Regions from separate parts of the Sphaerisporangium krabiense genome, predicted to be linked through region 1. Evidence: riboswitches for the same ligand, from Rfam matches in the RefSeq annotation. Region 1 holds a riboswitch; the other holds the start of a gene.
The links. A riboswitch is a leader RNA that binds a small molecule or an ion and turns the genes downstream of it on or off. The one in region 1 is predicted to bind glycine.

Region 1 (14,800 bases):
GAGCAGCCACTCCGAGCCCGCGCGGCGGGCGGCGTGCAGGCCGTCGGTGAGCTCGGAGCCGCCGTGCACCAGCGGCCGGACGTCGGGGTGGATGCGCCGGGCGTAGTAGGCGAACGTCGTCACGAGGCCGGAGGACACGCGCAGGCCGAGCACCGGCAGCGGCTCGCACGCGGCGAAGGAGGCGCCGAGCTCCTCGATCCGGTACGCCAGGCCGTCGGCGGCCGTGCCGTGGCCCGCGGCCAGGCGGTCGCGGACCGCGGTCAGGTCGCGGATCTCGCCGTCGATGACCTCGCGCAGGAGACGGGCCGCGCCCGCGTCGGCCTCCCGGGGCGCCTGGCCGTTCTCCGGGGGGCCGTCGCCGGCCACGACGAGGGGACGCAGCGCGTGGCGGAACTCGGGGTATCCGGCGAAGCCCAGGGCCATGGCGAACCGGGTCACCGAGGGCTGGCTCACTCCCGCGCGTTCGGCGAGCTCGACGCTCGACAGGAAGACGGCGTCCGGCAGGTGCTCGCTCAGATAGTGCGCGATGCGCCGTTGGACCGGGGACAGCCGCCTTCCCCGCAGCAGCCGTTCGAGCCCATCCGCCACGTGCCCTCCAGCCCCCGGGGCAGCAACCCCGTGATCGACTCCTCGAACGACGTCCGCGGCGCCCTCCGCGATCGGCGTCCGGGTTCCTCAACGCCGCCGAGGCCGTTCGTCATCCCCGTTCTCTCCCCGTGACCCCCCGATCACCGGCCGGCGTGAATGGTGGCATTCATGCCGAACATCCGAAGCGTACCCGGGCACCTCGAGTACGGCGCACGACCTTCTCCGCGGTGTCCTGTTCAGGGCGGCGACCGCCTGAATATCCAGCGGCGGGCGCCGTTTCGGGCGCACGGACGCCGGACGGCCAGGCGGGCCGAGGGCGCGGGAAAGGGCTCTAAGATCGTCGGTATGGGGGCGACCTTGGTGTGGGTGCACGGGGGTGCGTGGGCGGAGCGGCACGCGAGCGAGCGGTCGCGTGAGATCCTCTCCGCCCATGGGCTGCACGTGGTGACGGCCACGCATCGGCTGAGCGGCGAGGCCACCTGGCCCGCGCAACTGGACGACGTGCGGGAGGCCGCGCGCAAGGCGCGGGCTGAGCGGCCCGGCGCGCCGGTGCTGATCGGCGGCCGGTCATCCGGCGGCCACCTGGCGCTCCAGCTCGGCCTGCGGGGCATCGACGCCGCCGACGACGTGGCGGGCGTGATCGCGATCTCGCCGCCCGTCGACCCGCTCGCCGCCGACTGGCCCGAGGCGCGCGCCTCGGGCAGCCCGTGGACGCGGCTCCTCGGTCACGTCCCCACTCCCTTGGACGACGTCACCGCCGACGCGACTCCCGCCAACCACGTCGGCAACGGCGTCCCTGTCCTGATCGTCCACGGGACCGGCGACACGGTGGTGCCCCCGGCGCAGGCGCTGGACCTGAGCAACGCCCTGCTGGCCTCCGGCCACCCCGTGACGACCTACCTCACCGCCGGCGACCATGACGTCGACCTGACCCGCGACGACGTCAGGACGGTCATCGCGTCGTTCCTCACCACGCTCGCCGCCCCCGCCCTCCCGGTCTGAGCACGGACCTTCCGCTCACCCTCGCCGTCCAGGTCCGCACGCCGCCTTCCTCCCCCTCCACGCACGCCGTCGGGCGGGAGACGAGGCCAGGAGACGGGGTCAGGAGCGGGCGTACTTCTCGCGGATCTCGGCGGCGGTCTCTTTGATGCGGGTCTCGGTCTGCAGAAGCCGGGCCTCGGCCTCCTCGGTGCGGCCCTCGGCGGCCAGGGTGCGGTTCCCGGTGGTCGCGCCGAGCCGCCGCTTGGCCTTGGCCTTCAGCTCGCGCATCTTCCACTTCTCCAGCAGGCCCATCGGCTGTTCGCCTCCGTCACTTCGGTGGTCTGTGCCCCCGCCCACTCCCCTCGGAATCGGAAATGATGCGCGCGGCCACGTCGCCCCAGGTCGTGACGGGTGCCGTGCGGCCGCGGTCGGCGCGCGGCCACGCGGAGGGCAGGTCGTGGCGGCCGGAGACGAACTCCTGGACGGCGATCTTCACCCGGATCACGGGCCGGCGCCAGCGGGTCTCGCGGTGCTCGGCCCTCGCCATCTTGACGGGGTGCGGCCGGCGCGCGCCGGGCGCGAAGAACCAGCGCGCCCAGGGTGACCCGGGGCGTGCGAGCCGAAGGGCCCCCACGACGAGCAGGACCGGCACGAACAGGCCGGCCAGCCCCGTCCAGATCTTGCCCTTGAGCAGCGTCACCACGGCGAGGAACAGGTCGGCGGTCAGCAGCAGCACGGCGGGCCACCGCCCGACCTGGGAGGTGTCGGGCCAGGCGAACGGGCGCATGCCGAGCAGCAGGAGCACGGTCACGGCGACGGCGACGAACACCGCGTCCACCGACGCGCGTCCCTCCTCGGTCCAGTAGACGTCGCGCAGGTGCAGGATCAGGGCGAACTCGTCCAGCACGAGGGCGGCGCCGACGCCGAAGACGCCGGCCGTCAGCGCGTACCAGCCCGAGGAGAGGCCGGCGGCGGCGAGCCCGGCGACCCCGCCGAGAAGCATGAGCACGACGCCGAAGACGACGTGGTGGACATGCACGTCGCCGACGCTGACATTACGGAACCAGCCGATCTTGGCGCGGATGAGCCGGACGTTGACACGCGTGAACACGAACGTGACGATCAGCGCTATCAGGAAGCAGAACATCGGCAGACGGCCTGTGTCGACGATCCGCTGCTGGAACCAGACTCCCACGAGCATCCCCCATCCCCGATGCTACGGTCCCCCTCAGGCGAGGAACGCGCGCAGCAGCGCGGCGGTTCCCTCCAGATGTTCGGCGACGGCCTTTCCGGCGGCGTCGGCGTCGCCGGCGAGGATGGCGTCCACGATGGCGGCGTGCTGGGCGGCGGCGTGGTCGATGTTGGGGCCGAGCACCGGGATGGCGTTGAGCAGATCGGTCACGCGCAGGCGCGCGTCGGCGCAGGTCGCGGCGAGCAGGGGCGAGCCGGTCAGCTCGGCGATCGACAGGTGGAAGGCGGTGTCGAGGCGCCGGTAGTCGGCGGGCGCGGCGTCGTTGACCTCGGCGAGCCGCCGGGTCAGCGTGGCGCGCTGCTCGCCGGTGAGCGTGGCGGAGGCCAGCACCTGCGCGGCGCCGCGCTCGACGGCCATGCGGAAGGTGAGCGCGTCGGCCAGCTCGGCGGGGCCCATGGCGGCGACGGCGCGGCGCAGGTCGCCGTGCCCGGGCAGGGGCGGCTCGTAGAGGACGAACGCCCCGCCGTAGCGTCCGCGCCGCACGTCGAGGTACCCGGCGTCCTGGAGCGCCCTGATGGCCTCGCGCAGCGTGACGCGGCTGATGCCGAGCCGCCCGGCCAGCTCGCGTTCGGGGGGCAGTTTCTGTCCGGTGGGCACGACGCCGAGCTTGATGGCCTGGAGCAGGCGCTCGACGGTCTCTTCGAAGGCGTTGCCCGCCCGCACGGGCCGAAGAACCGCGACGAGCTGCGGCTCCGCCATCACGCCCTCCCCTTCCCCGGTCAATGGTTTGATATTAGTCCATTTGTCGGGACGGCTCGGCGAAACCGTTGACGTGAGGGCGCGGCGGGTGCTTGCATGCGTCCAATGGTCTGATTCCATACTTTTGAAGGAAGGGAGCGCCGTGCTGACCGTCGACGAGCTGCGTGACGACGTCTCCGCCGGCCGCGTGGACACCGTGCTCCTCGCCATCGCCGACATGCAGGGACGACTCCAGGGCAAACGGCTGTCCGCCCGGTACTTCCTGGAGCAGGTCCTGGAGCACGCCGCCGAGGGGTGCGATTACCTTCTCGCCGTGGACGTGGACATGAACACGGTCGACGGGTACGCCATGTCGTCCTGGGAGCGCGGCTACGGCGACTTCGTGATGCGGCCCGACCTGTCCACGCTGCGCCGGGTGCCCTGGCAGGACGGCACGGTGCTGCTGATGGCCGACGTCGTCTGGGAGGACGGCGGCGACGTCGCCGCCTCGCCGCGCCAGATCCTGCGCGCGCAGATCGGACGGCTCGCCGAGCGCGGCTGGAAGGCGTACGTCGGCACCGAGCTGGAGTTCGTCGTCTACCGGGACGGCTACGAGGAGGCCTGGGCGAAGGCGTACCGCGACCTGACCCCGGCGAACCTCTACAACGTCGACTACTCGCTGCTCGGCGGCGCCCGGGTCGAGCCGCTGCTGCGCCGCATCCGGCTCGGCATGGAGGGCGCGGGCATGTACGTCGAGTCCGCCAAGGGCGAGTGCAACCTCGGCCAGCACGAGATCGCCTTCCGGTTCGACGAGGCGCTCGTCACCTGCGACAACCACGGCATCTACAAGAACGGCGCCAAGGAGATCGCCGCCCAGGACGGCATGTCGGTCACCTTCATGGCCAAGCCGAACCACCGCGAGGGCAACTCCTGCCACATCCACATCTCGCTGCGCACCGCCGAGGGCGACCCGGTGATGGCGGGCGACGGCCCGCACGGCCTGTCCAAGGTCGGCGAGCACTTCATCGCGGGCCAGCTCGCCGCGCTGCGCGAGTTCACGCTGCTGTACGCGCCCAACATCAACTCCTACAAGAGGTACGTCCCGGGCAGCTTCGCGCCGACGGCGGTCAAGTGGGGCGTGGACAACCGCACGTGCGCGCTGCGCCTGGTCGGCCACGGCCCCTCGCTGCGCGTGGAGAACCGCGTGCCCGGCGGCGACGTGAACCCCTACCTGGCGGTGTCCGGCATGATCGCGGCCGGGTTGCACGGCATCGAGCACGAGCTGCCGCTGGAGGAGCCCTTCAGTGGGAACGCCTACGCGGCGGGCGCGGAGACCGTGCCGGCGACGCTGCGGGACGCGCTGGCGCTGTGGCGGTCCTCGGAGATCGCCAAGGCCGCGCTCGGCGAGGAGGTCGTCGAGCACTACGCGAACAACGCCCGCGTCGAGCTGGCCGCCTTCGACGCGGCGGTGACCGACTGGGAGATGTTCCGGGGATTCGAGCGGATGTGACCATGAAGATCATCAACCCGGCCACCGAGGACGTCCTGGCGGACGTCGAGCTCGCCGATGTGGCCGAGACCGACCGCGCGGTGGCGCGGGCCAAGGCGGCCTACCCGGCGTGGCGGGAGGTCGCGCCCGGCGACCGGGCGCGCCTGCTGCGCCGCTTCGCCGAACTCGTCGACTCCCACGGCGAGGAACTGGCCCGCCTGGAGGTCGCCAACGCGGGCCACCCGCTCGGCAACGCCCGCTGGGAGGCGGGCAACGTCCGCGACGTGCTGCACTTCTACGCCGGAGCGCCGGAGCGCAACCACGGCAAGCAGATCCCGGTCCCGGGCGGGGTGGACATCACGTTCGCCGAGCCGCTCGGCGTCGTCGGGATCATCGTGCCGTGGAACTTCCCCATGGTGATCATGACGTGGGGCGTCGCCCCGGCGCTCGCCGCGGGCAACACCGTGATCGTGAAGCCGGCCGAGTGGACCCCGCTCACCGCCGCGCGGCTGGCCGAGCTGGCCCTGGAGGCCGGCATCCCCGAGGGGGTGCTCCAGGTCCTGCCCGGCGCGGGCGAGGTCGCGGGGGCCCGCCTCGTCGAGCACCCGGACGTGCGCAAGATCGTGTTCACCGGCTCCACCGAGGTCGGCAGGCGGATCGCCGCGAGCGCGGCGCGGACCGTCAAACGTCTCACGCTGGAGCTCGGCGGCAAGAGCGCCAACGTGGTGTTCGCCGACGCCGACCTGGAGCGGGCCGCCGCGACCGCGCCCTCCGCGGTGTTCGACAACAGCGGGCAGGACTGCTGCGCCCGCTCGCGCGTCCTCGTGCAGCGCCCCGTCCTGGAGGAGTTCCTCGACCGCCTCGGCGCCGCCGTCGCGTCCCTCACCGTGGGCGACCCGCTGGACCCCGGCACCGACCTCGGCCCGCTCATCAGCGCCGAGCACCGCGCGCGGGTGGCCTCGTTCGTCACCGGCACGCCGCGCTTCCAGGGCGCCTGCCCGTCCGGCAAGGGCTTCTGGTTCCCGCCGACCGTGCTCACCCACGAGTCGCTGGACGAGCGCGCGTTCACCGAGGAGATCTTCGGGCCGGTGGTCAGCGTGGTGCCGTTCGACGACGAGGCGGACGCCGTGCGCATCGCCAACGACACCGTGTACGGCCTGTCCGGCTCGATCTGGACGCGGGACGTGGGCCGCGCGCTGCGGACGGCCCGGGCGATCGAGGCGGGCAACCTGTCGGTGAACTCCCACTCCTCGGTGCGGTACTGGACGCCGTTCGGCGGTTTCAAGCAGTCCGGCCTGGGCCGGGAGCTCGGCCCCGACGCGCTGGCCGCGTTCACCGAGACCAAGAACGTCTTCATCGCGCACTGACACGAGGACGATCCAGCGAACGACCCGTCAAGGAGATCTTCACCATGCAGCGACTGCGTGACCGCGTGGCCGTGATCACGGGCGCCGCGGGCGGCATCGGGCTCGCCACGGCCCGCCGCTTCGCCGAGGAGGGCGCCAAGGTGGTCTGCGCCGACGTGGACGAGGCGGCGGGCGCCAAGGCGGCCGAGGAGGTGGGCGGCCTGTTCGTCCGCGCCGACGTCACCAGCGAGGAGGACGTCGCCCGCATGTTCGAGACGGCCTTCGAGACCTACGGCGGCGTGGACATCGCGTTCAACAACGCGGGCATCTCGCCGCCCGACGACGACTCGATCCTGACCACCGGCATCGAGGCGTGGAAGCGGGTCCAGGACGTCAACCTGACCAGCGTCTACCTGTGCTGCAAGCACGTCATCCCGTACATGCGGCGGCAGGGCAAGGGCTCGATCATCAACACCGCGTCGTTCGTGGCGGTCATGGGCTCGGCGACCTCGCAGATCTCCTACACCGCCTCCAAGGGCGGCGTGCTCGCGATGTCCCGCGAGCTCGGCGTGCAGTTCGCCCGCGAGGGCATCCGGGTGAACGCGCTGTGCCCGGGGCCGGTCAACACGCCGCTGCTCCAGGAGCTGTTCGCCAAGGACCCCGAGCGCGCCCAGCGCCGCCTGGTGCACGTCCCGCTCGGGCGGTTCGCCGAGGCGTCCGAGATCGCCGCCGCGGTGGCGTTCCTGGCCTCCGACGACGCGAGCTTCATCACGGGGGCGGAGTTCCTGGTGGACGGCGGCATCTCCGGCGCGTACGTGACCCCGCTGTAGGAGGGCGCCATGACACGGCCGGTCATCGGGATCACCTGCTACGTCGAGCGGGCGTCGTTCACCGTGTGGGACACGCCCGCGGCGCTGCTGCCCTACGACTACGTCGACCGGGTCGCGCGGGCCGGGGGCCAGCCGGTGCTGCTGCCTCCGGCGGGCGACCCGGCGCCGCTGGTGGAGCGGCTGGACGGGATCGTCGTCGCGGGCGGCGGTGACGTGGACCCGTCCCGGTACGGCGAGGAGCCGCACGGCCGCACGAGTCACGTCAGGGAGTTCCGCGACGCGGCGGAGTTCGCGCTGGTCGCCGCGGCGCTGAAGGCGGGCCTGCCGTTCCTCGGCGTCTGCCGCGGCATGCAGGTGCTGAACGTGCACCTCGGCGGCACCCTCCACCAGCACCTCCCCGACCTAGTCGGCCACGACGGCCACGCCCCCGCCCCCGGGCGGTACGGCCACCTGCCCGTGCGCCCGGAGGCGGGCAGCGGGCTGGCGGGCGTCCTCGGCGCCGACCCCGTCCAGACCGCCCACTACCACCACCAGGCGGTCGCCCGACTCGGCGCGGGCCTGGTGGTCGCCGCCACGTCCGAGGACGGCGCCGTCGAGGCGGTGGAGCTGCCGGACCGGCCCTTCGCCCTCGCCGTGCAGTGGCATCCGGAGACCGGCGAGGACATCCGCCTGTTCCGGGCGCTGGTGTCGGCCGCCGCCGTCTGACGTGCCACCCCTGCCGCCACCCCGGCGGGCATGGACAGGCGGGCGTGCGTTGGTAGGGTGGGCGAGAACACCGATGATCCCGTGCGGGAGAGAGTCCTGACATCCGGTCAGGACCCCTGAAGGAGCAAGTCCTCCCCACGAACCTCACAAGGCAAAGGACCGCGCGGGAAAGGTGATCTCTGGAAAGCAGGTCCCCTCCGGGGGCCTCGCCGAAGGTGAAAGTCCGGCAAAACCCGGGCGAAACTCTCAGGCACCGATGACAGAGGGGGAGGATGCTCTCATCCAACCCTGTCTGAGGTGCGCATCATGTCCAGACCCACACCGCTCCGCGAGGTGCACGAGAGCCTCGGCGCGACGCTCACCGACTTCGCCGGCTGGCTGATGCCGTTGCGCTACGGCAGCGAGTCCGCCGAACACAACGCGGTGCGCACGGCCGCCGGGCTGTTCGACCTCTCCCACATGGGCGAGATCTTCGTCACCGGGCCGCAGGCCGCAGACGCCCTCGACCACGCGCTCGTCGGCCACCTGTCCGTCCTTGAGCCGGGCCGCGCCCGCTACACCATGATCTGCGCCGCCGACGGCGGCGTCCTCGACGACCTGATCGTCTACCGGCTGGCCGCGGAGGAGTTCCTCGTCGTCGCCAACGCCTCCAACTACCCCAAGGTCGCCGCCGAGCTGACCGAGCGGACGGCGGGCTTCGAGGCCGCGGTGGAGGACCGCTCCGACCGGTACGGGCTGATCGCCGTACAGGGTCCCCGCTCGCAGGAGATCCTCGCCACGCTCACCGACGCCGACCTGCCCTCGCTGAAGTACTACGCCGGCCTGCCCGCCACGGTCGCCGGGGTGGAGGCCCTCATCGCCCGCACCGGCTACACCGGCGAGGACGGCTTCGAGCTGTTCGTCGCGGCCGGCGACGCCGTCACCCTCTGGCAGGAGGTCACCAAGGCGGGCGACGCGTACGGGCTGCGCCCCGCCGGCCTGTCCGCCCGCGACACGCTCCGGCTCGAAGCCGGCATGCCCCTGTACGGCAACGAGCTGAACGCCGGGCTCACTCCCTTCGACGCGGGCCTCGGCCGCGTCGTACGGTTCGACAAGCCCGGCGACTTCGTCGGCCGCGCGGCCCTCGCGCCGCTGAAGGACATCCCGCCGCGCCGCCGCCTCACCGGGCTCGTCGCGCGGGGCCGCCGAGTGCCACGCCACGGATACCCCGTGGTACGGCTGACTGACGGCACCGTCGTTGGAGAGGTCACCAGCGGCGCACCCTCGCAGTCCCTCGGCAAGCCGATCGCGATGGCCTACGTGGACACGGACGTGTCCGAGGGGCTCGCGGTCGACATCCGTGGAAGCCATGAACCGGTCGACGTGGTTGACCTGCCTTTTTACCGGAGGAGCAAGTGAGCAGCATTCCCGAGGAGCTCAGCTACACCAAGGAGCACGAGTGGATCGCCGGCCTGGAGGACGGCATCACCGTGACCGTGGGCATCACGGCGTACGCCGCCGAGTCGCTGGGTGACGTCGTCTTCGTCCAGCTTCCCGAGGCGGGCGCGACCGTCGAGGCGGGCGACGCCGTGGGCGAGGTCGAGTCCACCAAGTCCGTCAGCGACATCTACGCGCCGGTCAGCGGCGAGGTCGTGGAGGTCAACCAGGTCGTCGTGGACGACCCGTCGCTGGTCAACTCCGACCCCTACGGCGACGGCTGGCTGTTCCGCGTGCGCGTCCAGGACACCCCGGAGGACCTGCTCTCCGCCGAGGAGTACGCCACCGTCACCACCGCGGACTCCTGACCTTCGTTCGTCCTCCCCTGGCGGCTCCGGCGGGCCATCGCTCGCCGGAGCGTCCCTTCTCTCGTCACATGTTCCGAAGGTTCGCCACACACGTTCCGAAGGGCACAGATCAATGGCGATCAGCGTCTTCGACCTGTTCAAAATCGGCATAGGCCCGTCCAGCTCCCACACCGGCGGCCCCATGGCCGCCGCCCACAAGTTCGCCAGGGGACTCAAGCAGGACGGGCTCCTGGAGAAGACCGCCCGTGTCGAGGTGATCCTCTACGGTTCCCTGGGCCTGACCGGCAAAGGCCACGGCAGCGACAAAGCGGTCCTGCTCGGCCTGTCCGGCGAGAAGCCCGAGCTCGTCGACGTGGACACCGTGGACGAGCGGCTCGCCGAGATGCGCGCGTCCGGCACGCTCCGGCTGTTCGGCGCCCAGGAGATCCCGTTCGTCGTCGGCGAGCACTGCGTCTTCGAACGCAAGGTCTCGCTGCCGCACCACCCCAACGGCATGCGGTTCACCGCCTTCTCCCCTGAAGGCGACGTCCTGCGCGAGAAGATCTACTACTCGGTCGGCGGCGGGTTCGTCGTGGACGAGAACGCCACCGGCGCCGACCGCATCAAGGCCGACGACACCGAGCTGCCCCACCCGTTCACCACCGCCGCCGAGCTGCTCAAACAGTGCGCCGACACCGGGCTGTCGATCTCCGGGCTGATGCTGGAGAACGAGAAGGCGTTCGGCCGCACCGAGGCCGACATCCGCGCCGGCCTGCTCAACCTGTGGCAGGTCATGTCCGAGTGCGTCCGGCGCGGCACCACCAAGGAGGGCGTGCTGCCGGGCGGCCTGAAGGTCAAACGGCGCGCCAACCAGATGCTGCGGCGGCTGCAGAGCGAGAGCCCGGAGAAGGACCCTCTGCAGACCATGGACTGGGTCACGCTGTTCGCCCTCGCCGTCAACGAGGAGAACGCGGCCGGGGGACGCATCGTCACCGCCCCCACCAACGGCGCCGCCGGCATCATCCCCGCCGTCCTGACGTACTACGACCGTTTCGTCCCCAACGCCGACGAGGACGGCGTCATCCGCTTCCTGCTCACCGCCGGAGCGATCGGCGTCCTGTTCAAGGAGAACGCCTCGATCTCCGGCGCGGAGGTCGGCTGCCAGGGCGAGGTCGGCTCCGCCTGCTCCATGGCCGCCGCCGGCCTCACCGAGGCCCTCGGCGGCACCCCCGAACAGGTCGAGAACGCCGCCGAGATCGGCATCGAGCACAACCTCGGCCTCACCTGCGACCCCATCGGCGGCCTCGTCCAGATCCCCTGCATCGAACGCAACGCGGTCGCCTCCATCAAGGCCATCACCGCCACCCGCATCGCCCTCCGCGGCGACGGCCGCCACTTCGTCAGCCTCGACAAGGCCATCAAGACCATGCGCGACACCGGCCGCGACATGCTCGACAAGTACAAGGAGACCAGCCGCGGCGGCCTCGCCGTCAACGTCATCGAGTGCTGACCGGCGCTCCCCTCGTCCGGTGACCGGGCGGCCTCCGGTCAGGAGGCCGTCCCCCGGGCGAACCATATGGCCGCGGCGGCGCAGACGGCGGCGGCGAGGAGCAAGGAGAACACCGTGCCTCCAGGGAGGGCGGCCAGGGAGCCCATGGTGGCGACACCGAGGCTGGCGCCGGTCTGGCGGACGGCGTTCAGCAGGCCCCCCGCCGCTCCGGCCGTGCCTGACGGGGCGGCGGCGAGGACGGCGGTGACCAGGGCGGGGAGGGCGAAGGAGACGCCGAAGCCGGTGAGGAGGAGTCCGAGGGCCTGCCAGCCGTAGCCCGCGCCGGCCCAGGACGCCCAGCCGAGTGACGCGCCGCCCGCGGTGAGCAGGCCGAGGCCGGCCAGGATGGGCGGGCGGGGGCCGACGCGGGCCACGATGCGGCCGGTGAGCGGCGGGTTGAGCACGAACGGCAAGGTGAGGGGCAGGAAGGCCAGGCCGCTGGTGACGGCGCTCAGGCCGTGCTCGCGCTGGAACAGCAGCGGCAGGACGAACAGGTTGCCGTTGAGGGCGAAGGTGACCGCCGCGCCCGCCGCCAGCGCCGCCCGCACGCCGCGCCCGCGCAGCAGCCCCCGGTGGAGCACCGGAGCCGTGCTCCGCCGTTCCACGACCGCGAAAACGACGCCCGCCAGAACCGTGGCCGTACCCGAGAGCGCCGCGTGGCCCCAGGAACGCGCGCCGGCGGCGATGAGCGTGTCGGTCAGCAGCGCGAGCGCGGCGCAGACGGCGAGCTGGGCGGGCCAGTGGATGCGCCGGTCGCCGCGCGGGGAGTGAATCGCCCGGCCCGCCGTCAGCGCGAGCACCAGCACCGTGAGCGGCACGTTGACCAGGAAGACGGCCCGCCAGCCCGCCAGGTCCACCAGGAGGCCCCCCGCGACGGGTCCTGCGGCCACCGCCGTCCCGCTGATCGCCGCCCAGGCCGCCACGGCCCGGGTGCGCGCGGCCGGGTCCGGGTACAGCCAGGCGATCAGCGCCATCGAGGCGGGCACACAGGCGGCCCCGGCGGCACCGAGAACGGCCCGCAACGCGACCAGGACCGGCAGGGTCGGAGCTGTCGCCGACAGCAGCGATACCAGTCCGAAGACGACGATCCCGGCGCGGAACACCCGGTGCGCGCCGTAACGGTCGGCGACTGCGCCGGCCGACAGCAGCAGGGCACCGAACACCACGGTGTATCCGGTGGTGGCCCACTGCAGGCCGGCGATCGAGGCGTGCAGAGAGGCGGCGAGGTCCGGCTCGGCGACGGACAACACGGTCATGTCCAGCAACACCATGAAATATCCGAGCGAGATCCCCACCAGGACGATCGGGCGGCGTACCCGCCGTGCCGCCGCGTCCGCGCGGGAGATGACAGTGGTCATGCCGTCCAACTCTGCGGACCTGGGCCAGTCCCCTCCACCGGCCCGGCCGCAGGCGGCGTGCGGAAATTCCGAATGCTTTGCGCGGGATCGTCGTCACCGGTCATGCCGTAACTGTGCGGACCGGGCCGCAGCCCCTTCACCGGCCCGACCGCAGGACCGCATGTGGAAATTCCGAATGGTCTGCGCGGGTTTGTCTTCACATGGAACTACGGCAGTTGCGGACGTTCGAGGCGGTAGCCCGGCACCGGACGGTGACCGACGCCGCCGTCGCCCTGGAACTGTCCCCCTCCAGCGTCTCGGAGCAGATCCGCACCCTGGAGAGGTCGCTGGGGGTGACGCTGTTCGAGCGCACACCCAAGGGCATGCGCCTGACCGAGGCAGGCGAACGGCTGCTGAGCTGGACCGGCCGCCTGCTCGACCAGGCCGAACAAGCACGCAGAGAGGTCACCGGCCACTCCCGCGCACTACGGCTAGGCGCCCTGGAGACGATCGCCGCCACCCACGTACCCGGCGTACTGGCCAGACTCACCGCAAGCCGCCCGGACGCCGACGTTCAGGTGGTCCCGAGTGCGAGCCGCGACGAACTGCTCGCCGCCATGACCGCCGGACGGCTGGACGCCGCGCTGCTGCTCGACACCGGGGACGCCCTGGGGGACCTCGGGTTCGCGGCCCCGCCCGCGCCGCTGACCTTCGTGGACGTCGACATGGTGCCGCTCGCCCTCGTCGCGGCCCCCGGTCACCGCCTGGCAGAAAGCACCCAGGTGGTCCCGGACGACCTCAACGGTGAGCGCCTCCTGGTGAACGTGCCCGCGTGCTCCTTCTGGATGGCCGCCGACAGGATCCTCGGCCCGGGCCCCGAACGCGTGCGGGCGGGCAGCGTCGCGGTGATCCGCGCCTGGGCCGAACAAGGACTCGGCCTCGCGCTCCTGCCGGAGTTCGCGATCTCCGACTCCCTGACGAACGGCACCCTCACCCGGCTTCCTCTAACCACCCCAGATCTGAGTTTGCGCCTCGTCTGGCGCTCCGACCGGGAAACCCTCCCCGGCCTACGCGACCTCCTGTACGCCGCGAGCGCGTGACACGTGCGGATCAGTCCCCTCACCGACCGAGGGGACTGACCACGGCCAGCACTTCACTTAGAGAAAGCGCCGCGCTTGAAACCGATCAAGAAGGCGTACCACTCACCCGGCGTGACCGTTAGGACAGGGTGTTTCGGAAGCTTGCTGTCCCGGATCCCGACGAGGCCCGGGATGTTCGAGGCCACCTCGACGCACTCGCCTGAGTCACTGCTGAAGCTGCTCTTGCGCCATTGTGCGCGGTCAAGATCATGCGCCAATCAGGTTCACCGCCTTCGGGAGGTGATGGGCGGACAGACTCAGATAGAGATGACGTCGTGCTTGAGACCGGTCAGGAAGACCGTCCACTCACCTGGGCTGACCGTTACCACGGGGTTGCTCGGAAGCTTGCTGTCTCGGACACCGATGAGGCCAGGGACGTTTGAAGCCACCTCGACACACTGGCCCGCGTCGCCGCTGAAGCTGCTCTTGCGCCACTGTGCACCCTGAAGGTCATGAGCCAATTCGGTTCACCGCTTCCTCTATGAGTCGGAGTGACTCTTTGAACGGTACGGCCTCCGCCCGGATTGCGTCATACTTCCGGATCAGATCAGTGATCAGAGCACGGTCATCGAAGGTCCGTCCGACCGGTTGAGCATCCGAATATGCCGCGTAAGACGATCCGTTTCTCTCTGCGATGATGAACCCTCCCATGAGACCGCAATGAGGTCGTGCCGCATAGGGGACGACTTGGATCGTCACCTGAGGGTGCTCGGCCATCTCTAGCAAATATCCCAGTTGCTCGCGCATGATCCCGGCACCCCCGATGGGGTGTGTGATCACATCTTCATCGATGAGGAAGTTGAGGTCAGGCGGCTTGTCCTGATACAGACGCGCCTGTCGCTGCATACGGTTCGTCACACGCTCTTCGAGTTCTTCGTCAGTGACGCCAGGCCAAGTGGCCAGGATCTCGCGGGCGTACGCCCTTGTCTGGAGAAGGCCCGGGATGATCAGCGGCTCCCAGTTGCGCAGACCCGTGGCGTACTCTTCCTCCTCTAGCCACGGGCGGAGGTATTCGGGGGCCTTGTGCCAGGTGGTGGCCATGTAGAGGCGGAGCATGGTGCCGTCTAGGGCGAAGGTACGGTCGCAGAGTTCGGCGAACTGTCTCGACGGGGGGCGCTTGGCGCGCTCGACCAAGTTGATCAT
Region 2 (14,800 bases), on a different contig from region 1:
TACCCGTTCAAGACCATCGAGGCGGGCGCGGTCGTCAACACCAGCGTGATCTGGGAGTCGCGCGGCCAGCGCAGCCTGTTCGGCCCGCGCGGGGTCTCCGGCCTGGTCAACGTCGAGATCACCCCGGAGCTGTGCGTGCGCCTCGCCAGCGCCTACGCCACCACCCTGAAGAAGGGCGCCTCGGTCATCACCTCGCGCGACGCCTCCCGCGCCGCCCGCGCGTTCAAGCGCGCCGTGATCAGCGCGCTCAACGCCGGCGCGATCAACGTGCTGGACCTGGAGGCCGCGCCCCTGCCCGTCGCGCGCTTCCACACCTCCAACGAGAGCGCCTCGGGCGGCATCGCCCTGCGCACCACCCCGGGCGACCCGCAGAGCGTCGACATCGTCTTCATGGACGAGAACGGCGCCGACCTGTCGCAGAACGCCCAGCGCAAGCTGGAGCGGGTCTTCTCCCGCCAGGAGTTCCGGCGCGCCTTCCCCGGCGAGATCGCCGAGCTGAGCTTCCCCGCCAGGGCCGTGGAGGACTACACCCGCGAACTGCTGCGCTGGGTGGACATGTCGGGCGTCAGGGACGCCGAGATGAAGGTCGTGGTCGACTGCGCCGGCGGCACCTCGGCCCTGGTGCTGCCCAGCCTGCTCGGCCGGGTCGGGGTGGACGTCCTGACCGTCAACAACCGCCTGGACGAGTTCTCGCCGACCGAAACCCTGGCCGAGCGGCGCAGGGACCTGCAGCGGCTGGCCGAGCTCGTCGGGTCCTCGCGGGCCGCCTTCGGGGTCCGCTTCGACCCGGTCGGCGAGCGCATCTCCCTGGTGGACGAGATGGGCCAGCTCATCAGCGAGGAGCGCGCCCAGCTCGTCGTGCTGGACCTGGTGGCGGCCGAGCGGCGCGGCGGCCGGGTGGCGCTGCCGGTGACCACCACGCGCGTCGCCGAGCAGGTGTGCCGCTTCCACGGCGCCCAGGTGCAGTGGACCTCCACGGCCCTGGACGCCCTCACCTCCGCCGCCGCCGACCCCGAGCTGATCTTCGCCGCGGACGGGCGCGGCGGGTTCATCGTCCCGGAGTTCGCCCCCACCGTGGACGGCCTGGCCGCGTTCCTGCGCCTGCTCGGCCTCGTGGCGCGCACGCGGCTCTCCCTCAGCCAGATCGACGCGCGCATCCCCCAGGCCAAGATGCTCAAGCGCACCGTCCCGACCCCGTGGGCGGCCAAGGGGGCCGTCATGCGCTCGGTCGTCGAGGCCGCCGACGGCCACCGCCTGGACACCACCGACGGCGTGCGGGTGATCGAGGAGGACGGCGGCTGGGCGCTCATCCTGCCCGACCCCTCCGAGGCCGTCACCCACCTGTGGGCCGAGGGGGACGACCTGGACGTCGCCCAGGCCCTCCTGGAGCGCTGGGCCCGCGTGGTCGAGCACGCGGTCGGCACCTGACCCCCGCGGCCGGGGTGCGATCCACCGCGAAACCATCGATTCCGGTCACATTCGAACGGCGCGCCGCATGGACCACAGGGCTGCGCGGGCGGTAGCTTTGGACCGGCGTGGCGAGCCGGGCAGGAGCGAGAAAGGGGCGAAGCGGAACATCGTGGGCGCGGCGCGCACGGCGAGCGCCGGTCAGGAGCACCGCCGGCCCCCCGGAGCGAGAGCCCGAGCGAGCCCCGCTAGTATGTCCGAACCCGCGAGCATGCCCTCATCTTGACCTTTGTGACTCATCAGCGTATGTTGCGGCATTCGCAGTCTGACCCATGAGAAGCGAAGACCCGAGGCACGCCGCCATGAGCACCGTCGCCGCGACTTCGCGGTAGGAGGCCGAGCCGATCGATGCCGAGCGTCTACTGCACGCAGTGCGGCAATGCCAACCCTGAGGACGCCCGTTTCTGCTCACGCTGCGGGTCGCCGCTGAGCCGTCCCGAGAGCACGCCGCTGGGGGACACCACCTCCACGATCTCCCTCAGCGGGATCGAGGCGATGGACTCGGAGACGACCGGGCAGACGCTCCTACCCGATCGCGCGGCCGTCGACCAGCTGCCGCCGGGCACGGCGCTGCTGGTCGTGATGCGCGGGCCGAACGCCGGGAGCCGCTTCCTGCTCGACAGCGACCTCACCACCGCGGGCCGCCACCCCGAGAGCGACATCTTCCTCGACGACGTGACGGTGTCGCGCCGCCACGCCGAGTTCTACCGGCGCGGCGACTACTTCACCGCCCGCGACGTCGGCAGCCTCAACGGCACCTACGTCAACCGGGAGCGCATCGAGGAGCACCCTCTGACCGGCGGTGACGAAGTCCAGATCGGCAAGTTCCGGCTGGTGTTCCTCACGCGTGGGTGAGGTGGGACGGTGATGAGCGCGCAGGCCGCCCGGGCGTTCATGAGCATCGGGGAGGTCCTGGAGATCCTCCGGGCGGACTTCCCCGACGTCACCGTCTCCAAGATCCGCTTCCTGGAGGGCGAGGGGCTCATCGAGCCCCAGCGCTCGCCCTCGGGGTACCGCAAGTTCACCCACGCCGACGTCGAGCGCCTGCGCTACATCCTCACCGCCCAGCGCGACCGCTACCTGCCGCTGCGCGTCATCAAGGACCATCTGATGACCGCCGGCCCGCAGGACGCGCCGCTGGGCGGCCCCCGCCCCGTCGGCGACCCTCCCGCGCCCGAGGTCCGGCTGACCCGCCCCGACCTGCTGGAGGCCGCGGGCCTGGACGAGGAGACCCTCGCCGAGCTGGAGGACTACGGGCTGATCACGCCCGTCGCCCGCTGGTACGACGCCGAGGCCCTCACCGTCGCCAGGGCCTGCGGCGCGCTCGCCGGCTTCGGCCTGCACCCCCGCCACCTGCGGACGCTGCGGGCCGCCGCCGAGCGCGAGGCCGGGCTCGTCGAGCAGGCCGTCGCGCCCCTCATGCGCCGCCGCGCCCCGGGCGCCGCCGGCCAGGCCGAGGAGACCGCCCGCGAGATCTCCGGGCTGCTCCAGGAACTGCGCACCGCCCTGGTGAGGACCGGTCTGCGGGGCATTCTCGGCCGGTGACGGAGCCGCCCGGACATTTCGGGGTGGGAGGATGTTACGTTGAATTTTGCGGCGATGGTCACGCCGCGAGCTGAGAGCCGTAAGGGAGCAGGCCCGGAGCGGGCCGGTGACCCAATGGGACGGAGCCGCGTGTGTTGCAGATGGAGGTCGTGGGGGTCCGCGTGGAGATGCCCACCAACCAACCCATCGTCCTTCTGAAGGAGGCGAAGGGTGAGCGATATCTGCCGATCTGGATTGGCATGACCGAGGCCACGGCCATCGCGTTGGCACAGGCCGAGGAGCCACCTCCGCGGCCGCTCACCCACGACTTGTTCAAGGACGTGATCGAAGCCCTCGGCGTGCGGTTGCAGGCGGTCAACATCGTGGCGCTGCGCGACGGGATCTTCTTCGCCGACCTGGTGTTCTCCAACGGGGTCGAGGTGAGCGCGCGCCCCTCGGACTCGATCGCGCTCGCGCTGCGCACCGGCACGAGCATCTTCGCCAGTGAGGACGTGGTGCGCGAGGCCGGTGTCATCATTCCCGACGACCAGGAGGACGAGGTCGAGAAGTTCCGCGAGTTCCTGGACACGATCACCCCGGAGGACTTCGGCCGTGCGGGGTAGCCCAGTGCGCCATATCGGGCATTTACGCTTCACGACGCGCCGGGCGGGATCGTTGACTGAGCATCGCACCGGTCCTACGGTGCAAGGGAAACCACGGTTGTAATTCACGAACCCCCAGATCAGACCGTGGGATGAGAGAAAGCCGGAGGTCCGCAGTGGCGGTCAGCAGCGGCGAGGGAAAGACGGCCGACCAGCACGATCCGGCCCAGCGCCGGTCGGCTCGGGAGCGCGCGGGAGAGCAGGGCCTGCTGTTCGACGAGCGGCCGGCGTCGCTGCCCGCCGACGTGGGATACCGCGGCCCGACGGCCTGCTCGGCGGCCGGCATCACCTACCGGCAGCTCGACTACTGGGCGAGGACCCAGCTCGTCGAGCCGTCGGTGCGGCCGGCGCATGGCTCGGGCTCGCAGCGGCTCTACAGCTTCCGCGACATCCTGGTGCTCAAGGTGGTCAAGCGCCTGCTCGACACCGGGGTGTCGCTCCAGCAGATCCGCACCGCGGTCCAGCACCTGCGCGAGCGCGGGGTCAACGACCTGGCGCAGATCACGCTGATGAGCGACGGCGTGAGCGTGTACGAGTGCACCTCGGCCGACGAGGTCATCGACCTTCTGGAAGGCGGCCAGGGCGTGTTCGGCATCGCCCTCGGCGGCGTCTGGCGCGAGGTCGAGGGCACCCTGGCGGAGCTGCCGGGGGAACGCGTGGAGCCGGCCGCCACCACGGAGGACCACCCGGGTGACGAGCTGGCTCGGCGCAGGAAGGCCCGCAGGACGGGCTGACCGGCTCCCGCCCCCCGGTGGGGGAGCGGCGGGAATCGGCAGGACGGTCCCCGGGTTCGCGGGACGGCGGTGTGGGGCCGCACGCGGCGAACCCGGCGCCGGCGCGCGCCCGCGTGGCGGGGCGGTACTGGGGTAGCCTTCCGCCCGTGACGGGCGGGTACAGTTGGTGCAAGGCTTACGACCCCGCGCGGGAGAGTCCCGAGGGCACGAGCAGGCGCCGCGGCCGCGGCGCCCGCCCGCTGGCCCGGGCGCCGAAGGAGCAACCTCCCCGGAATCTCTCAGGCACACGTACCGCGCGGGTGAGGCGACTCTGGAAAGCAGGCATGCCCGCCAGGCGTGCCTCACCGACGGTGCAAGCCCCCCGCGGGGGGTGAAGCTCTCAGGTCGCGGCACGCGCCGCGCTGACAGAGGGGGAGACGGCACACGCGCGCCACGCGCCCGGTCTCAACCCTTCAGGAGGGCCTCCATGACCGATCGGTCACCGCTTCGCGACCTGTCCGCGCCGCCCTTCGCCACGCGGCACATCGGCCCCTCCGACGCCGAACAGGCCCGCATGCTGCAGGCCGTCGGTTACGCCTCGGTCGCCGACCTGGTCGCCGTCGCGGTCCCCGGCATGATCCGCGCCGAGGGCCCGCTGCGCCTGCCCCCGGCGGCGAGCGAGACCGAGGCCATCGCCGAGCTGCGCGCCCTGGCCGGGCGCAACCGCCTGCTCACCTCCATGATCGGCCTGGGCTACCACGACACGATCACCCCGGCGGTCATCCGGCGCAACCTGCTGGAGAACCCCGGCTGGTACACCGCCTACACCCCCTACCAGCCGGAGATCTCCCAGGGCCGCCTGGAGGCCCTGCTGAACTTCCAGACCGTGATCGCCGACCTCACCGGCCTGGACGTCGCCGGCGCCTCCCTGCTGGACGAGGCCACCGCCGCCGCCGAGGCGATGACGCTGGCCCGCCGCGCGGGCCGCGCCAAGAGCCCGGTGTTCGTCGTGGACGCCGACGCGCTCCCGCAGACCAAGGCCGTGCTCGCCACCCGCGCCGAGCCCCTCGGCATCGAGCTGGCCGAGGCCGACCTGTCCGAGGGCCTGCCCGGCGGCGAGCTGTTCGGCGTCCTGGTCCAGTATCCGGGCGCGAGCGGCCGGCTGAAGGACTTCCGCGCCCTGGCCGAGGAGGCGCACGCCCGCGGCGCGCTGGTGGTCGCCGCCGCCGACCTGCTGGCCCTCACCCTGGTGGAGTCGCCCGGCTTCCTCGGCGCCGACATCGCCGTGGGCTCCTCCCAGCGCTTCGGCGTCCCCCTCGGCTTCGGCGGCCCGCACGCCGCCTACATGTCGGTCCGCGAGGGCCTGCAGCGGCAGATGCCCGGGCGCCTGGTCGGGGTGTCCCAGGACGCCGACGGCCGGGCCGCCTACCGCCTGGCCCTGCAGACCCGCGAGCAGCACATCCGCCGCGAGAAGGCCACCAGCAACATCTGCACCGCCCAGGTCCTGCTCGCCGTCATCGCCGGCACGTACGCCGTCTACCACGGCCCCGAGGGGCTCAGGCGCATCGCCCAGCGCGTCCACCGGCACGCCGCCGTCCTGGCCGCCGGGCTGCGCGGCGCGGGCGTCGAGGTCGTGCACGAGGCGTTCTTCGACACGGTCCTGGCCCGGGTGCCCGGCCGGGCCGGAGAGGTCGTGGCCGCCGCCCGCGCCCGCGGGATCAACCTGCGCCACGTGGACGCCGACCACGTGGGCGTCGCCTGCGACGAGACCACCACCGGCGGCCACCTGGCCGCGGTCTGGGAGTCCTTCGGCCTCGAGGGCGTCGTGCTGGAGGACGTGGACACCTCCGCCTCCGACGCCCTGCCCGGCGAGCTGCTGCGCTCCACCGAGTACCTGGCCCACCCGGTGTTCCGCGCGCACCGCTCCGAGACCGCGCTGCTGCGCTACCTGCGCAGGCTCCAGGACAAGGACATCGCGCTCGACCGGTCGATGATCCCGCTCGGCTCGTGCACGATGAAGCTCAACGCCACCACCGAGATGGAGCCGATCACCTGGCCCGAGCTGGCCGGCCTGCACCCCTACGCGCCCGCCGAGCAGGCCGAGGGCTACCTCGCGCTCATCGCCGACCTGGAGCGCTGGCTGGCCGAGGTCACCGGCTACGACGCGGTCTCGCTGCAGCCGAACGCCGGCTCCCAGGGCGAGTTCGCCGGGCTGCTGGCCATCCGCGCCTACCACCGCGCCAACGGCGACCTGGAGCGCGACGTGTGCCTCATCCCGTCCTCGGCGCACGGCACCAACGCCGCCAGCGCCGTCATGGCCGGCATGCGGGTGGTCGTGGTGGCCTGCGACGACCAGGGCAACGTGGACCTCGCCGACCTCGACGCCAAGATCGGCAAGCATCGGGACCGGCTCGCCGCGATCATGGTGACCTACCCCTCCACGCACGGGGTGTACGAGGAGACGATCACCGCGATCTGCGCGCGCGTCCACGAGGCCGGCGGCCAGGTCTACGTCGACGGGGCCAACCTCAACGCCCTGGTCGGGCTGGCCAAGCCCGGCGCGTTCGGCGCCGACGTCTCCCACCTGAACCTGCACAAGACCTTCTGCATCCCGCACGGCGGCGGCGGCCCGGGCGTCGGCCCGGTCGCGGTGCGCGCCCACCTGGCGGCCTACCTGCCCGGCCACCCGCTGCGGGACGGCGGGCCCGTCGGGCCGGTCTCGGCGGCGCCCTACGGCTCGGCGGGCATCCTGCCCATCTCGTGGGCGTATGTGCGCATGATGGGCGGTGAGGGCCTCACGGCGGCCACCGAGCAGGCCATCCTGTCGGCCAACTACCTCGCGCGCCGGCTCGCCCCCCACTACCCGGTGCTCTACACCGGCCGCGAGGGCCTGGTGGCGCACGAGTGCATCGTGGACCTGCGCCAGATCACCAAGGAGACCGGCGTCACCGTCGACGACGTCGCCAAGCGGCTGATCGACTACGGCTTCCACGCGCCCACCATGTCCTTCCCGGTGGCGGGCACCCTGATGATCGAGCCCACCGAGAGCGAGGACCTGGCCGAGCTGGACCGCTTCGTCGACGCCATGATCGCGATCAGGGGCGAGATCGCCAAGGTCGCCTCCGGCGCCTACGACCGCGCCGACAACCCCCTGCGGAACGCCCCGCACACCGCCGACTGCCTGGTGGCCGACGACTGGCAGCACCCCTACACCCGCACCGAGGCGGCCTACCCCGTCCCGGCGCTGCGCGAGGGCAAGTACTGGTCGCCGGTCCGCCGCATCGACCAGGCCTACGGCGACCGCAACCTGGTGTGCTCCTGCCCCCCGCTGGAGGCCTACGAGGACTGACGTACGCCGCCCCGGAGGCCGTCCCGATCGGCATAATATGTCGCGCGCGACGGCGCCTTCCGCGTCGCGAGACCCGCGGTTCCCCCACTCCCCCCACGCGGAGAAGAGGTCTTGATGGCGGCGCACGAGGTGGACTCCGGCCGGCGGATCGACGACGCGCGACGGCTCGCCGAGAGCGGCGAGCTGGACGCGGCGGCGGAGATCTTCGCCGAGCTGGCCGCCGACGACGGTGAGGCCGACCGCGCCCAGGCGGCCGTCGGCCTGGCCGTGGTCCTGGAGCGGCGCGGCGACGTCGCCGGGTCCAGGGCCGCCGCCCGCACGGCCCTGGCCACCGGCCACCCGGAGTACGCCGCCCAGGCGGCCTGCCTGCTGGCCCGCGGGTTCGAGGAGGAGGACCTCGGCGACCAGGCCCGCGCCGCCTGGCAGGCGGTGATCGGCCTCGGCACGCCGGCCTACCTGCCCGCGGCCCACATGGCGCTGGCCCGCATCGCCGAGGGCCAGGGCGACGACGCGGCGGCCGAGACCGCGCTGCGGGCGGCGCTGGCCACCGGCGACCCCGTGACGGCCTCCCGGGCGGCCCAGCTCCTGGCCGGGCGGCTGCTGGAGGACGGCGCGCCGGGGGAGGCCGCCGACGTGGTCCTCGAGGCCCTGCAGGTCCCCGACGCCGCCGAGCAGGGCCGGCTGCGCGTGATGCTCGGCATGGCCCACCTGGACCTGGCGTGCGGCGAGTTCGCCTCCGCCGCCGAGGAGGGCGGCGACCCCGACGGCACGGCGCTGGCGATCGAGCTGCTGGCCCGCGTGCTCCCGCTGCGCGGCAGGGACGCCGACGCCGCCACGGTGTGGGAGTACGGCCTCGGCCACCCCGACGAGGAGGTCGCCTCCCAGGTGCGCCTGCGCCGGGCCCGCGACGACGCGGCCTTCGCCGGCGACGCCCCGGACGACACGCGGGCTCCGGACGCGGGCGAGGACGAGGACGAGGACCGGCGCTCGTGAGACGGCGTCGCCGGGCTTGACCGCGGTGAGGGCGCCGCCATCGCACCCGGGACGCGATGGCGGCGCTCCCGCCGGTGATTCACTCTCCTGCGGCGTCTCTCCGGGCGGGCGCGGTCAGACGCTCTCGCCCAACTGCTCGGCCACCCGCTCCAGGCCGCCCTTGATGAGCCGCCCGTACTCGTCGTCGCCGAGCGCGCCGATCCCGGCCCGGGCCCGCTGGAGGTGCTCACGGGCGCGATCGAGATCGCCCAGCTTGCGATGGCACTCGCTCAGGTTCAGGTGCAACGACGGATACAGGCCCGCCACCGAGATCGTCACCCCGGCCTGCGCGATCCCCTCGTCGGTGACCCGGTCGGCGGCGGCGAGCGCCCGCAGATCCCACGTCAGCTCCTGCCGCACGTCGTCCTGCACATCGGCCATCGAGTGGGCGAGGACGCAGACGTGCAGCGGATCGCCCTGCTCGCCGCCGATGTCCTCCCAGATCTGGGCGAACAGGTCGCGGGCGGCGTCACGCTGACCTTGGTGGTGATGCAACTCCACCCCCTGGCCGATCCGGGCCGGCGTGGGATCGGTGGTCATCGGCCCTTGCGGCGGCCGAAGGCGGCGGCGACGTTGACGAGCACGATGCCCGTCCAGGCCAGGAACAGCCCCCCGGGCCCGGCGCCGGCCGCGGCGATCGCCGTGAGCGGGACGCCGATGCCCAGCGATCCGAGCGCGATCGGGAGCGAGGGGTCGACCCGCTGGGCGTGGTGCTTGCCCGGCGCGGGCTGCGGGCCGCCGAGGGGCGGGGCGTAGCCGTCCGGGTGCCCGTTCTGGGTGGCCACCGCCGCGCGCACCCGGGCGTCGATCGTGGTGTCCAGCTTGTCGAGGAACGACTCGATCAGCGCGTTCTCGTAGTCGGGCCCGAGATCGCGTCTGGCCTCGACGGTCGCCCGCAGCTCATCGCGTGGATTATCCGGCACCGTCATAATCTGTCATGGACGTCCGGCCGAGGGCATCCCCCGTGAGAAGTAGCGGAGTCCTCCGCAGGTACGGTGTGCGCCATGCGCATCGTGACGCCGAGCGGCCCGGCGATCGTGGAGGTGGACGAGGTCCCCGATCCGCGGTTCCTGTTCGTGCTCACCCACGGGTCCGCCGGGGGAGTGGAGTCGCCCGACCTGCTGGCGGTGCGCGACGCGGTCACCGGCGTCGGCGGGACGGTGGCACGGGTGCTTCAGCCGTTCCGGGTGGCCGGGGCCCGGGCTCCGGGGTCGGCCGTCCGCCAGGACGCGGCGTGGACGGCGCTGGTGGCCGAGCTGCGGCGCCGGTTCCCCGGCCTGGCCCTCGTGCAGGGAGGGCGGAGCAACGGGGCGCGGGTGGCGTGCAGGACCGCGCGCGCCGCCGGGGCCGAGGCCGTGGTGGCGCTGGCCTTCCCGCTGCGCCCGCCGGGCAGGCCCGACCGCTCACGGGCCGGCGAGCTGCGCGAGGCGGGCGTGGACGTACTCGTGGTGAACGGCGACCGCGATCCCTTCGGCGTCCCCGACGTCGCGGACGCCGCCGAACTGGTCGTGCTGCCGGGAGAGGCGCACGAGTTCAAGAAAAACCCCGCCCGGGTGGGCGAGGTGGTCGCGCGGTGGCTCGGCCCCCGTTACGCGTGAGGGTGTCAGGCCGCGCTGATCGCGAGGTCGGTGGGGCGGTGCGGCGCGATGATCGCACCGTCGGGCAGGAGCTCCCCGGTGTCCTCGAAAAGCACGATGCCGTTGCACAACAGGCTCCACCCCTGCTCAGGGTGTGCCGCGATCGTGCGGGCGGCTTCGCGGTCCGGCGCGGTGGTGGTCGGACAGGACGGCTCATGCGGGCACATCGGCGTGCCTCCGGATCTCTCTCTCGGTCTGGTGTCCGGCCGGGGTTCTCGGCGTGGGGGCTTTCGCCCGCCCCGATTCCCCCGCCCCCGTCGGACGGGGCCGAACGCTTTGCTGTCGATGTGTGTGCTGGCACACACTTACAGAGTAAGTGTGCTGCGGGTCACACGCGGGCGACATAGCCCATTAGGACGGTTTAGATCCTTCGATTAGGGGGGTCAAGGGGGCCGACAGGGCTGGTCTCATGCGGTGTGACCTGCGGCACAAGCGTGCCCCAGCCAAGATAACGGTCTCAATACGACTCGCCGCCGAACGGATAAACGAATGGTTACGCCGGGGCGAGCCCTCTGAGCACGGCCTCCAGGCCCCGCTCGAAGGCGTCCACGGCCTCCTCGGCCGGCTCGGCGCCCCCGGGCCCCGAAAGGGCGGCCGGACCGGGCTCCGGGAGGGGGAGGGCGTCCTCCTCGTCGCCGTCCGGGCCCGCGGCCCAGCCGGAGCGCTGGATCTCCACCGCGACGCTGCCCATCACGAAGGCCCGCAGGGTGCGGACGGCGCGCGCCGCGTCGTCCAGGCCCGCCTCGGCGAGCTGCTCGGTCTGGTCGCGGATCGCCATCAGCGCGGTGCCCCGGGGCGGCTTGGTCAGCGCCAGGGCCAGCACGCCGGGGTGGTCGAGCAGCGCCGTCCTGGCGGCGCGGGCCCACGCGCGCGCCACCTCCTGCCAGCTCGCCGCGCCGGACGGCTCGACGGCGACGGTGGTGACGTGCTCGGCCAGCGCGTCCATCAGCGCTTCCTTGCCGCGCGGGAGGTGGTGGTAGATGGCCATCGCCTCCACCTGCAGCGCGTCGCCGAGACGGCGCATGGTCAGCCGCCGCAGGCCCTGGCCGTCGGCGATGTGGAGCGCCGCCTCGATGATGCGCTCGCGGGACAGGGGAACGGGAGGTCGTTTCGCCGGCATGCCGCCATGATCCACAATTTGGCTTACTTTGTAAAGGGCGCCACGCCGGTCCGCGAACCCGGGCGCTCCCGGAGCGGCGTACGCTAGGGCGTGCGACAAGCGCCGGATCACCGGCGAAAGGCCGAGAAAGGGCAGGGCGATGGCGTTTTTCCGTCCGAGGGTGAGCCGGGAGGCGGAGGTCAGGCACCACGCCGACCAGGAGGTCGGGAAGGGCTTCGCCCAGGTGCTCCACAAGGCGCGCGAGGCCGAGAGCGAGCTGCGCCGGGCGCAGGCCGAGGGCGCGGGCACCGCCGAGCTGCGCGCCGCGGGCCTGGCCTTCGACCGCGCGCTGACCGACGCGCTGCGCACCGCGGAGGCGGCCCGCCGGGCGACTCTGGGCGTGCGCGCCTACGACGACCGCATCCGCCGCCGCAAGGGGGTCGCCACGCCCGAGGGCGCCAGGTGGACCGCCGAGGTCGACCGTCTGCGCACCCTGCGCGAGGAGAACCGCCTCACCGGCATCGTCCGCGCCCCGCGCGCCTACCCCTCCGGCGCCGGCACCGCCCCCACGCACTAGAGAACGGCGCCGGAAAACGGACCGGCCGGCTCGGGTGGACCGAGCCAGCCGGGACGAACGGCGCGCGGGTGGTCAGCTCGCCCAGTCGAGCAGGGGCCGGGTGTTGCTCGGGTGGCGGAGCTTGGAGAGGGACTCCTTCTCCAACTGGCGGATCCGCTCCCGGGTCAGGCCCAGGTGCTTGCCGATCTCGTCCAGCGTGTGCGGCTTGCCGTCGATCAGCCCGAAGCGCAGCGCCATGATCTTGGCCTCGCGCGGGGTCAGGTTGTCCAGCACGCCGCGCAGCTCGGCGCCGAGGAGCTGACGGTCCACGACCTCGGAGGCCTCGGGCGCGTCGACGTCCTCGATCAGGTCGCCGATCGTGGTCTCGCCGTCCTCGCCGATCGTCGCGTTCAGGCTGATCGGCTGGCGGCTGGTGCGCAGGAGCTCCTCGATCTGGTCGGGGGTCTTGTCCAGCTCGACCGCCAGCTCCTCAGGGGTCGGCTCGCGGCCCAGCCGCTGGTGCATGTCGCGCTCGACGCGCGACAGCTTGGACAGCAGCTCCAGCACGTGGACCGGCAGGCGGATCGTGCGCGCCGAGTCGGCGAAGCCGCGCTGGATGGCCTGGCGGATCCACCACATGGCGTAGGTGGAGAACTTGTACCCCTTGGAGTAGTCGAACTTCTCCACCGCGCGGATCAGGCCGAGGTTGCCCTCCTGCACGACGTCCAGCAGGGCCATGCCGCGGTCGGTGTACTTCTTGGCGACCGAGACCACCAGGCGGAGGTTGGCCTCCAGCATGTGGTCCTTGGCGCGGCGGCCGTCCTCGACGACCCACTCCAGCTCGGTGCGCTCCTGCTCGCCGGGCGAGCCGGTCTCCAGCTTGTGCTCGGCGTACAGGCCCGCCTCGATGCGCTTGGCCAGCTCGACCTCCTCGGCCGCGGTCAGCAGCGTGCGGCGGCCGATGGACTTGAGGTAGGTATGCACCGAGTCGCCCATGACCGAGGACTGGTCGTCCAGGTCGAGGGTCTCGCCCTGCAGCTCGGCCTCGTCGGGCTCCTCCCAGGAGTCCTCCGGGCCGGGCTCGTCCTTGGAGGCGGGCCGCGCCGGGGCGGGCGGGGCGGCGGTCTTGTGTGCGGCCCGGCCGCGCCGGGGGCGGGCCTCGGCGGTCTCCGCGGTGGTCGCGGCGCCGGCCGCCCGGACGCCGGTGTGCGCGGGCTTGGAGGTGGTGGTGCTGGTCATTGCGCTCTTCGCCGTGGTCTTCACTGTGGTGCTCTTACGGGTCTTCCCGGCCGGGGCGCCCGCCTGCGTGGCGGGTTCGTTCTCGGTCGCCAGGCTCACGCCGGCCTCGGTGAGCTCGCGCAGGATGGAACGGCCCTTGGCCGGGCCGACCCCCGCCGACGAGAACGCCTCGCGGAGATCCGCGAGGGAAAGGTGACCCTGCGCTCGTCCTTGGTCGAGGATCCGGGCGAGGGCCGTCGCGGGCGCCTCGCTCTCGGCCGGGGCCGCCGCGGTGGTTCTGGGCATGAGCACACCTCCTCCGTCACGGAGTCGTCGGTTTCAGTCGATGGGATGGCGCGGCGTTCGCGTTCGGCGCACCAGTATCAATAACGCCGGAGGCCGTGGTTTGTTCCCGCCGCCCGCAAGACCGTGCCTGATCAACTCCTGTTCCTCGGCTTCATCGTCCCTGGTGGCATGCCCTCTGCCCCGGATCGGGCCTTCGACACCGCCCGCCGCGAGGCGGCCCCGGGATCCCCCTCGGGGGCGGTTCCGGCCCGTCCGCGCGGCCCGTTCCCGGCGCGGAACCGGCGCGGCATGAAAGAAGGCGGGCCGCCGTCCTGGCGCCCGCCTTCCCCGGCTCGCGGCCCCGGCGTCAGCCGGTGGGCTTCTTGGTGGGGGTCTTCTCCGGGGTCAGGACCGGGATCGGCAGCGGCTCGGCGTCCTCGAGGCGCTTCTCGGTCCAGAACTCCGCCACCTTGCGCGGGTCGCCGTTGACGTCGGGGTCGGTGACCACGAACGTCTCCGGCGAGCGGGTCGGCTCGGCGTTCTGGGGGATCTCGGGGCCGGGGATCTGGCCGGGAGCCTCGCCCGGGCCGTAGGTCTCGGAGGTCTTCGACCCGGCCTTGTCGGCCTGTTCCACCCGGCCGGACGCGGCGGCGGCCGCGACGGAGATTCCCCCGGCGAGGACCACACCGGTCACCGCGGCGGAGATCCACATCTTGCGGGTTGGCTTCATCAAGGCGTCCTTCCTGGGTCCAGCTGTCCTTTAAGACGCGCCGGAGGCTGCTTCCGGTTCCCTTGACGGGACATTGTGGTCAAGAAAGATCGCCTGTGCCAACAAACCGGGAAATCTCTTCTCTTATCGCGACAAGGTCATGTTTGCCGTTCGGGAGCAGCGGCAACCGGTCCACCAGCCGCACCGCGCGCGGCGCCGCGTACCCCGGCAGGCGCGTCTTCACGTGCGCGCGCAGCTCCGCCAGCGCCGGGGGAGCGGCGGGATCGGCGGGCACGACGACCGCGACCACCTCCTGTCCCCACTCCGGGTGCGGCCGGCCCAGCACGACGGCCTCCCGCACGCCCGGATGCCCGCCCAGCACCCCGGCCACCGTCCCGGCGACGACCTTGCGCCCCCCGGTGTTGATCACGTCGTCCGCGCGGCCCAGCACCCGCAGCCTGCCCCCCTCGACCGTGCCCAGGTCGGAGGTCACGTACCAGCCGCCGTCCATGGCCGCCGCCGTCAGGTCGGGCCGCAGCCGGTACCCGG

Region 2: it holds a riboswitch for glycine, as region 1 does, so the genes downstream of both, gcvP (aminomethyl-transferring glycine dehydrogenase) here and gcvT (glycine cleavage system aminomethyltransferase GcvT) in region 1, are expected to answer to the same signal.

Annotation. Positions count from the first base shown of each region.
Region 1 covers NZ_JACHBR010000001.1:38,586-53,385, forward strand. Annotated here, with positions in the region: gene BJ981_RS00170 (MurR/RpiR family transcriptional regulator) at 1-588, opposite strand, end outside; gene BJ981_RS00175 (alpha/beta hydrolase) at 934-1,590, shown strand; gene BJ981_RS00180 (CsbD family protein) at 1,690-1,881, opposite strand; gene BJ981_RS00185 (hypothetical protein) at 1,898-2,770, opposite strand; gene BJ981_RS00190 (FadR/GntR family transcriptional regulator) at 2,798-3,520, opposite strand; gene BJ981_RS00195 (glutamine synthetase family protein) at 3,666-5,009, shown strand; gene BJ981_RS00200 (aldehyde dehydrogenase family protein) at 5,012-6,355, shown strand; gene BJ981_RS00205 (3-oxoacyl-ACP reductase) at 6,400-7,164, shown strand; gene BJ981_RS00210 (gamma-glutamyl-gamma-aminobutyrate hydrolase family protein) at 7,174-7,869, shown strand; glycine riboswitch at 7,944-8,041, shown strand; glycine riboswitch at 8,042-8,142, shown strand; gene gcvT (glycine cleavage system aminomethyltransferase GcvT) at 8,176-9,267, shown strand; gene gcvH (glycine cleavage system protein GcvH) at 9,264-9,653, shown strand; gene BJ981_RS00225 (L-serine ammonia-lyase) at 9,766-11,142, shown strand; gene BJ981_RS00230 (MFS transporter) at 11,181-12,539, opposite strand; gene BJ981_RS00235 (LysR family transcriptional regulator) at 12,755-13,618, shown strand; gene BJ981_RS00240 (DUF397 domain-containing protein) at 13,672-13,875, opposite strand; gene BJ981_RS00245 (DUF397 domain-containing protein) at 13,915-14,118, opposite strand; gene BJ981_RS00250 (helix-turn-helix domain-containing protein) at 14,108-14,800, opposite strand, start outside.
Region 2 covers NZ_JACHBR010000003.1:49,123-63,922, forward strand. Annotated here, with positions in the region: gene BJ981_RS35175 (mannose-1-phosphate guanyltransferase) at 1-1,428, shown strand, start outside; gene BJ981_RS35180 (FHA domain-containing protein) at 1,816-2,322, shown strand; gene ftsR (transcriptional regulator FtsR) at 2,335-3,012, shown strand; gene BJ981_RS35190 (bifunctional nuclease family protein) at 3,144-3,614, shown strand; gene BJ981_RS35195 (MerR family transcriptional regulator) at 3,770-4,387, shown strand; glycine riboswitch at 4,566-4,691, shown strand; gene gcvP (aminomethyl-transferring glycine dehydrogenase) at 4,854-7,715, shown strand; gene BJ981_RS35205 (hypothetical protein) at 7,830-8,708, shown strand; gene BJ981_RS35210 (tetratricopeptide repeat protein) at 8,823-9,287, opposite strand; gene BJ981_RS35215 (hypothetical protein) at 9,284-9,670, opposite strand; gene BJ981_RS35220 (alpha/beta hydrolase family protein) at 9,752-10,345, shown strand; gene BJ981_RS35225 (DUF5999 family protein) at 10,351-10,551, opposite strand; gene BJ981_RS35230 (TetR/AcrR family transcriptional regulator C-terminal domain-containing protein) at 10,878-11,504, opposite strand; gene BJ981_RS35235 (hypothetical protein) at 11,665-12,060, shown strand; gene BJ981_RS38850 (RNA polymerase sigma factor) at 12,133-13,563, opposite strand; gene BJ981_RS35245 (hypothetical protein) at 13,910-14,272, opposite strand; gene BJ981_RS35250 (AMP-binding protein) at 14,352-14,800, opposite strand, start outside.